One region of the Xenorhabdus bakwenae genome, then DNA from elsewhere that is predicted to be linked to it. Evidence: predicted binding sites of a transcription regulator. Region 1 holds the regulator's gene; the other holds the start of a gene.
What was found. The regulator ArgR, encoded in region 1, controls arginine synthesis, uptake and breakdown. The targets are predictions, from matches to a motif close to ANTGAATAAAAATACANT.

Region 1 (3,362 bases):
AAACAAGGCATTGAGTTGATCCGGGACTACGATCCGGCCCAGCTCGATCCTGCTCCGGATGTGGTGATCATTGGTAATGCCATGACACGTGGCAATCCCTGCGTAGAAGCTGTGTTAGATCGTGGTATTCCTTATACTTCTGGTCCGCAGTGGCTGCATGATCATATATTGCCAGAGCGCTGGGTATTGGCAGTCGCGGGCACCCACGGTAAAACAACGACGGCGGGTATGGTGGCCTGGATATTGGAAGAGTGTGGCTATAAACCCGGGTTCCTTATCGGTGGTGTGCCAGGGAATTTTGACGTTTCAGCACATATTGGTGAAAGCCCATTTTTTGTGATTGAGGCGGATGAATATGACTGTGCTTTCTTTGACAAGCGTTCGAAATTTGTCCACTACAGCCCCCGTACATTGATCATGAATAATCTTGAGTTTGATCATGCTGACATTTTTGAAAATTTGGGCGCGATTCAAAAACAGTTCCACCATCTCGTCAGAGTTGTGCCGAGTACCGGCAAGATCATTGTTCCTGATAATGATATTAATTTGAAGCAAGTGCTCTCAATGGGATGTTGGAGTGAATTGGAACAGACAGGGGAAAACGGTCATTGGCAGGCGAAGAAAGCCAGTCAGGATAGCAGTCACTATCAGGTATTCCATCAGGGGGAGCTGGTGGGGGAAGTGATGTGGTCATTAGTCGGTGAACACAATATGCATAATGGTTTGATCGCAATTGCGGCAGCCCATCATGTGGGGGTGCAACCTGCGGATGCCTGTCAGGCACTCGGCCAATTTATTAATGCCCGTCGTCGCCTTGAATTACTCGGCGATGTTAATGGCATCTCGGTGTATGATGATTTTGCCCATCATCCAACGGCTATCCTGGCCACACTGGAGGCGTTGAGAAGTAAAGTGGGCGGTATGGCTCGTATTCTTGCCGTGCTGGAACCGCGTTCGAATACCATGAAAATGGGCATGAATAAAAATGATATTGCCCCTTCTTTGGGGCGTGCTGATGAAGTTTTTCTCTATCAACCTACCAATATTCCGTGGCAGGTTGTTGAAATTGCTGAACAGTGTATTCAACCCACTCGTTGGAGTGCTGATATTGATACTTTGGTGAAAATGATTGTAGAAACGGCACAGCCCGGTGACCATATTCTGGTGATGAGTAATGGTGGATTTGGCGGTATTCACGAAAAACTACTGGCTGCATTGACGCAAAAAACCAGCGCATCTTAGTTAAGATTTTTTATATTTCGGTCTGCCATACGCATATTTTGATTAGATTGGTATACGGCAGACCTGAATAAATTAAAGTTCCTGTTCAAACAGGTGGAGAATGGCTTCGTAAAGTTGTTTTGTCGTAAAGTTCTGCGCTGGAGTGGAAAAAATAGTGTCATCCCCTGCAATGCTGCCAAGGATCCCTTCTGCTTTCCCCAATGAATCTAACAGGCGGGCAATTAACTGTGCTGCGCCAGGGCTGGTACGTATGACGACAATGCTGTGATTATAATCGACATCTAATACCAGATTTTTTAATGGGCTGGTGGCAGTGGGCACGCCCAATTCTGCGGGTAAGCAATAAACCATTTCCATCTTTGCATTACGGGTTCGGACAGCACCAAATTTCGTCAGCATTCTGGAAACTTTAGATTGGTTGATATTTTCAAATCCCTGTTCTTGAAGTGCCGAAACAATTTCACCTTGAGAGCTGAATTTTTCTTCTTTCAATAATGCCTTGAACGCTTTTACCAAATCTTCCTGTTTCGAAGGAACACGCATATTTCACCATCGTTGAATCCGTTATCAGGCGGCCATTATGCGAAAGAGTGAATTTTTATGCAAGAAAGAGAAGAAAAAACCAATATACAGAGAATAGTGAATTAAGCGTAGTAAATGTATTGTTAATTAAATGGGATTGTTTGGTAGGAAAGGGAAGAGTAAGGTAATAAGCTAATTGTTGAAGCGCTCGCCTGAAGTAATTCTTAAAAAAGTGTCCATTATCTCATTAACAGATAAGCATTTTGTTTAGAATAAAACGACGTTGGTGTTCCATCATCAGGCTATTAAGTGGATAATCTGACTGTTAACAGATTGTTTTTAATGCATGGTGTTTTTAATATATTGGTGTTTTTAATACATCGTGTATACAAATAGATCGTATTTACAGTACTTAATTTAAGGAGTATCAGGATGAAAGTTGCAGTTCTCGGTGCAGCCGGTGGTATTGGTCAGGCACTTGCCCTTCTACTCAAGACCCAGCTTCCTTCAGGTTCAGAACTTTCCTTGTATGACATTGCTCCGGTGACTCCAGGCGTGGCAACCGATCTGAGCCATATCCCAACGGAAGTCAAAGTCGCTGGTTTTGCTGGTGAAGATGCAACTCCTGCACTGGCAGGTGCAGATGTCGTATTAATTTCTGCGGGTGTGGCGCGTAAACCTGGTATGGATCGTTCCGATTTGTTCAATATCAATGTGGGAATCATTCGTAATCTGGTTCAGCAGGTTGCTAAAACGTGTCCAAAAGCATTAATTGGAATTATTACCAACCCCGTCAATACCACGGTTGCCATCGCCGCTGAGGTACTGAAAAAAAGAAGGGGTATACGATAAGAACCGCCTGTTTGGTGTCACAACCCTGGATATCATTCGTTCCAACACTTTTGTTGCTGAACTGAAAGACAAGAAAGTAGAAGAAATAGAAGTTCCTGTTATTGGTGGGCACTCTGGTGTGACCATCCTGCCTCTTTTGTCGCAAATTCCAGGTGTTAGCTTCACTGATGAAGAAGTTGAAGCATTGACCAAGCGTATCCAGAATGCGGGTACTGAGGTTGTTGAAGCGAAAGCGGGTGGCGGCTCTGCAACTCTGTCTATGGGACAAGCAGCGGCTCGTTTGGGGCTGTCGCTGATCCGTGGCTTGCAAGGCGAAAGCAATGTTGTTGAGTGCAGCTATGTTGAAGGTGATGGCAAATATGCCCGTTTCTTTGCGCAGCCTGTTCGCTTAGGTAAAAAGGGTATCGAAGAACATTTAGATATTGGCAAGTTGAGTGATTTTGAACAAAAGTCACTGGATAACATGCTGGATGTTTTGAAAAAAGACATTGAGTTGGGCGAAAAATTTATTAACGAATAATTCATTTATTAATAATTTATTAATATACGAATTAAGTTAAATATATTAAATAACTAAAACCGCTAGTTAGAAATAACTAGCGGTTTTTCTTTCAATAGTTATATTGATAGCTAATTATTCTTTTTCTCTCTTACTTTTCTTTCCAATAGTTCTCCTGTATGGGGATCGAAATAGCGGCTTGGCCATATTTCAGACGGATGTAGTTCTAAATAATTCGCTATTATCC
Region 2 (3,362 bases), 150 kb from region 1:
ATTTTGGAACAGCGCTGATAGTTATACAGCGCTTGTTTTTCCACGGGCAACATATCTATTCCGGCGGGCTTAAAACCTTTCTCCTGAAACCAGTGAATGCTGCGGGTTGTGAGTACGAAAAGTTTTTCCAACCCTCTTTGTTTCGCCTGATTAGAAATTGAATCTAGCAGAATTTCACCTCTGAAAGAGTTTCTGTAGTCTGGATGTACAACAACGCAGGCCATTTCTCCAATTTTTTCATTGGGATAGGAATATAGGGCAGCGCAGGCGATAGTGATATTATCGAGTTCAATCAGGGTGAAGTTATCAATTTCCATTTCCAGTTGTTCACGTGAACGACGTACCAAAATACCTTGTTGCTCCAATGGGCGAATAAGTTCAAGAATGCCACCAATATCATTAATATTGGCGCGACGTATCTGTTCGGAACGTTCCATCACTATTTGAGTGCCGATACCTTCGCGGGAAAAGAGTTCCTGAACCAACGAGCCATTTTCTTGATAACTGATCAAATGGCTGCGGCGGACGCCACGGCGGCAGGCCTTAATCGCGCCTCTTAAGAAACGCACGGTTCCTGAATGATAATCACCCGAGTTTTCCAATTTGTGCAGGTGAGCTTCGCCTTCATTAAGAAACATTTCTGATAAAGTGTCACCTTCGGCACCAAGTACGCCCTGAGATGAGCAAAATCCAATTAATTTTTCTGCTTTTAATTTGATTGCCAGCTGTGTTGCAATTTCTTCGGAAGTGAGGTTGAAACTTTCTCCTGTAACGGAAACCGCAACTGGCCCAATCAGCACAATAGCACCATTATCCAGTTGTTGGTTGATTGCTTTCTCATCAATACGGCGGACTCTGCCACTGTGGCAATAATCGACGCCGTCATCGATTCCCAAAGGTTGGGCGATAACGAAGTTTCCGCTGACAACACTAATATTAGCGCCTTGTAATGGGGTATTATTTAACCCCATAGAAAGACGGGCTGTAATTTCTAGCTGTAATAAGCCGGCCGCCTGTTTGACCAAATCCAGTGTTTTGGCATCGGTCACCCGGGTGTGTTTGTGGTAAATCGATTGGCAATGGTGTTCGGCAATGTTCTGTTCAATTTGTGGACGGGCACCATAAACAACGATTAAACGAATGCCCAGGTTATGCAATAATCCAATATCGTTGACGATATTGGAAAAATTCTCATGGGCGATGGCTTCACCTCCCAGCATAATGACAAAGGTTTTACCTCGATGTGCATTGATATACGGCACCGAGTGCCGTAAGACTTCAACCAATTCGGTACTGCGTTCTTTCATGAAACCCTCTCTGATTGAATTTTTATTCGATTTTTTTGTATTTTTATTCTTTTTGAAGGGAAATGGCAAGAGGAAACATGGATAAAAATAGCGTTATTATTTATATTGGTATAAATAAACCAGGTTATCAAAAAATACATTTTTTGATGACAGAAGTTTGCTAATTAATTAGAGTTCCTGCCTGACTATTATGTTTGATAAAGATTACTGCGTTTGGTTGTTTTTAAATGGAATAAATGATGAGTCATTCAGGCCATAATATTTCACGTCGTCGCCTGCTGAAAGGCGCAGCTGCTGTATGGTTATTAAGCATCAGCCCAATAGGTTATGCAGCGACTGCAAAAGTTATTGCTGTTCGTATTTGGCCTGCATCAAGTTATACCAGAGTGACGCTGGAATCTAATATTCCACTTAAATACCGCCAGTTTTCGCTTGCAAACCCTAATCGTATTGTCATTGATTTGCAGGGGATCCAGCTTAACAGTATTTTGAGCCGTATGGGGGCACAGATTCAGCGGCGTGATCCTTACTTAAAATTAGTGCGGGCAGGGCAATTTAATCCTAAAACGGTACGTTTAGTCTTTGAAATCAAACAGCCCGTCTCCCCGCATATTTTCACATTGCCGCCAATTGCAAAGTTTAAACATCGTCTGGTGCTCGATCTGTATCCCCAAAAGGCTGCGGATGTGGATAATGATCCTTTATTGGCCCTGCTTGAAGAGTACAACCGTGGGAATTTAGAACAGCATTTGCCTGCACAGACCCGCAAACCCGGCAAGGCAGGTAAAGACCGGCCGATTGTGATTATGCTCGATCCCGGTCATGGTGGTGAAGACTCTGGGGCGATTGGGAAATATAAAACTCGTGAAAAAGATGTCGTGTTGCAGATTGCCCGTCGGTTACAGGCACTCATCAAACGTGAGCCGGGCATGAAAGTTTACATGACGCGCAATGAAGATGTGTTTATTCCCTTGACGGTGAGAGTGGCAAAAGCGCGTAAGATGCGCGCTGATCTTTTTGTTTCTATTCATGCGGATGCCTTTACCAGTCGTTCTGCACGGGGTTCATCCGTGTTTGCGCTTTCCACTAAAGGGGCTACCAGCAATACGGCCCGTTTTCTCGCCCAAACTCAGAACGAGGCAGACTTAATTGGTGGAGTCAGTAAAAGTGGCGATAAATATTTGGATCATACCATGCTGGATTTGGTTCAAACCGCAACGATTAATGATAGTCTGAAATTTGGTAAAGAAGTGCTCAAGCGGGTGGGGAAAATCAATAAACTGCATAAAAATAGCGTCGATCAGGCGGGGTTTGCGGTATTGAAAGCACCAGATATCCCTTCCATTTTGGTAGAAACGGCATTTATCAGTAATCTGGAGGAAGAGCGCAAACTTAAGACAGCAAAATTCCAGCAACAAGTGGCGGAATCCATTTTTGCGGGCATCAAGGCGTATTTCAAAAATGGCGTTGAATTGGCGAGGCGGTGAAATATTCGCCTTGATAAACTATGGAGTAATACCAGCGAGAATTTATTGCTGATGATGCAATGATGGTTATTGGCTTTACATTCATGTTTAAATCGGAATGAAATAATGTTTAAACATAGATTTTAAAATCAGTGGAAATAAAGTAATAAAGGGATCAGCGAACAAGCTGTGAAATAAAAACGGGGAAAAAGTTGCGGCGGTAAAATGACAAATAAAAATTGGTTGCGGGGGCCGGATTTGAACCGACGACCTTCGGGTTATGAGCCCGACGAGCTACCAGGCTGCTCCACCCCGCGTCCGTCTATTTGCATATTTTGATAACTGATCGTAAATGCAAATATTGAGCAATATCATCATAAAGTGTTGGTTGCGGGGGCCGGATTTGAACCGACGGCCTTCGGGTTATGAGCCCGACGAGCTACCAAGCTGCTCCACCCCGCGTCCGTTTATTTACATATCTTGATAATTAATCGTGAATGCAAATATTCAATGATGACACTATTTACTGCCTTTGCTACCAGAGCGTGTCGATGCTACATCATATCGACAACGACATCTAATCGAATTG

Region 2: argA (amino-acid N-acetyltransferase) is a predicted target of ArgR. The motif match lies at 1,321-1,338, and genes of this name have one in related genera.

What each region holds. Positions count from the first base shown of each region.
Region 1 covers NZ_CP119194.1:2,668,081-2,671,442, reverse strand. Annotated here, with positions in the region: gene mpl (UDP-N-acetylmuramate:L-alanyl-gamma-D-glutamyl-meso-diaminopimelate ligase) at 1-1,242, shown strand, start outside; gene argR (transcriptional regulator ArgR) at 1,315-1,785, opposite strand; partial or broken gene mdh (malate dehydrogenase) at 2,197-3,136, shown strand; gene PXH59_RS13450 (helix-turn-helix domain-containing protein) at 3,247-3,362, opposite strand, start outside.
Region 2 covers NZ_CP119194.1:2,520,774-2,524,135, reverse strand. Annotated here, with positions in the region: gene argA (amino-acid N-acetyltransferase) at 1-1,307, opposite strand, end outside; gene amiC (N-acetylmuramoyl-L-alanine amidase AmiC) at 1,547-2,794, shown strand; tRNA gene PXH59_RS12735 (tRNA-Met) at 3,014-3,090, opposite strand; tRNA gene PXH59_RS12730 (tRNA-Met) at 3,159-3,235, opposite strand; tRNA gene PXH59_RS12725 (tRNA-Met) at 3,361-3,362, opposite strand, start outside.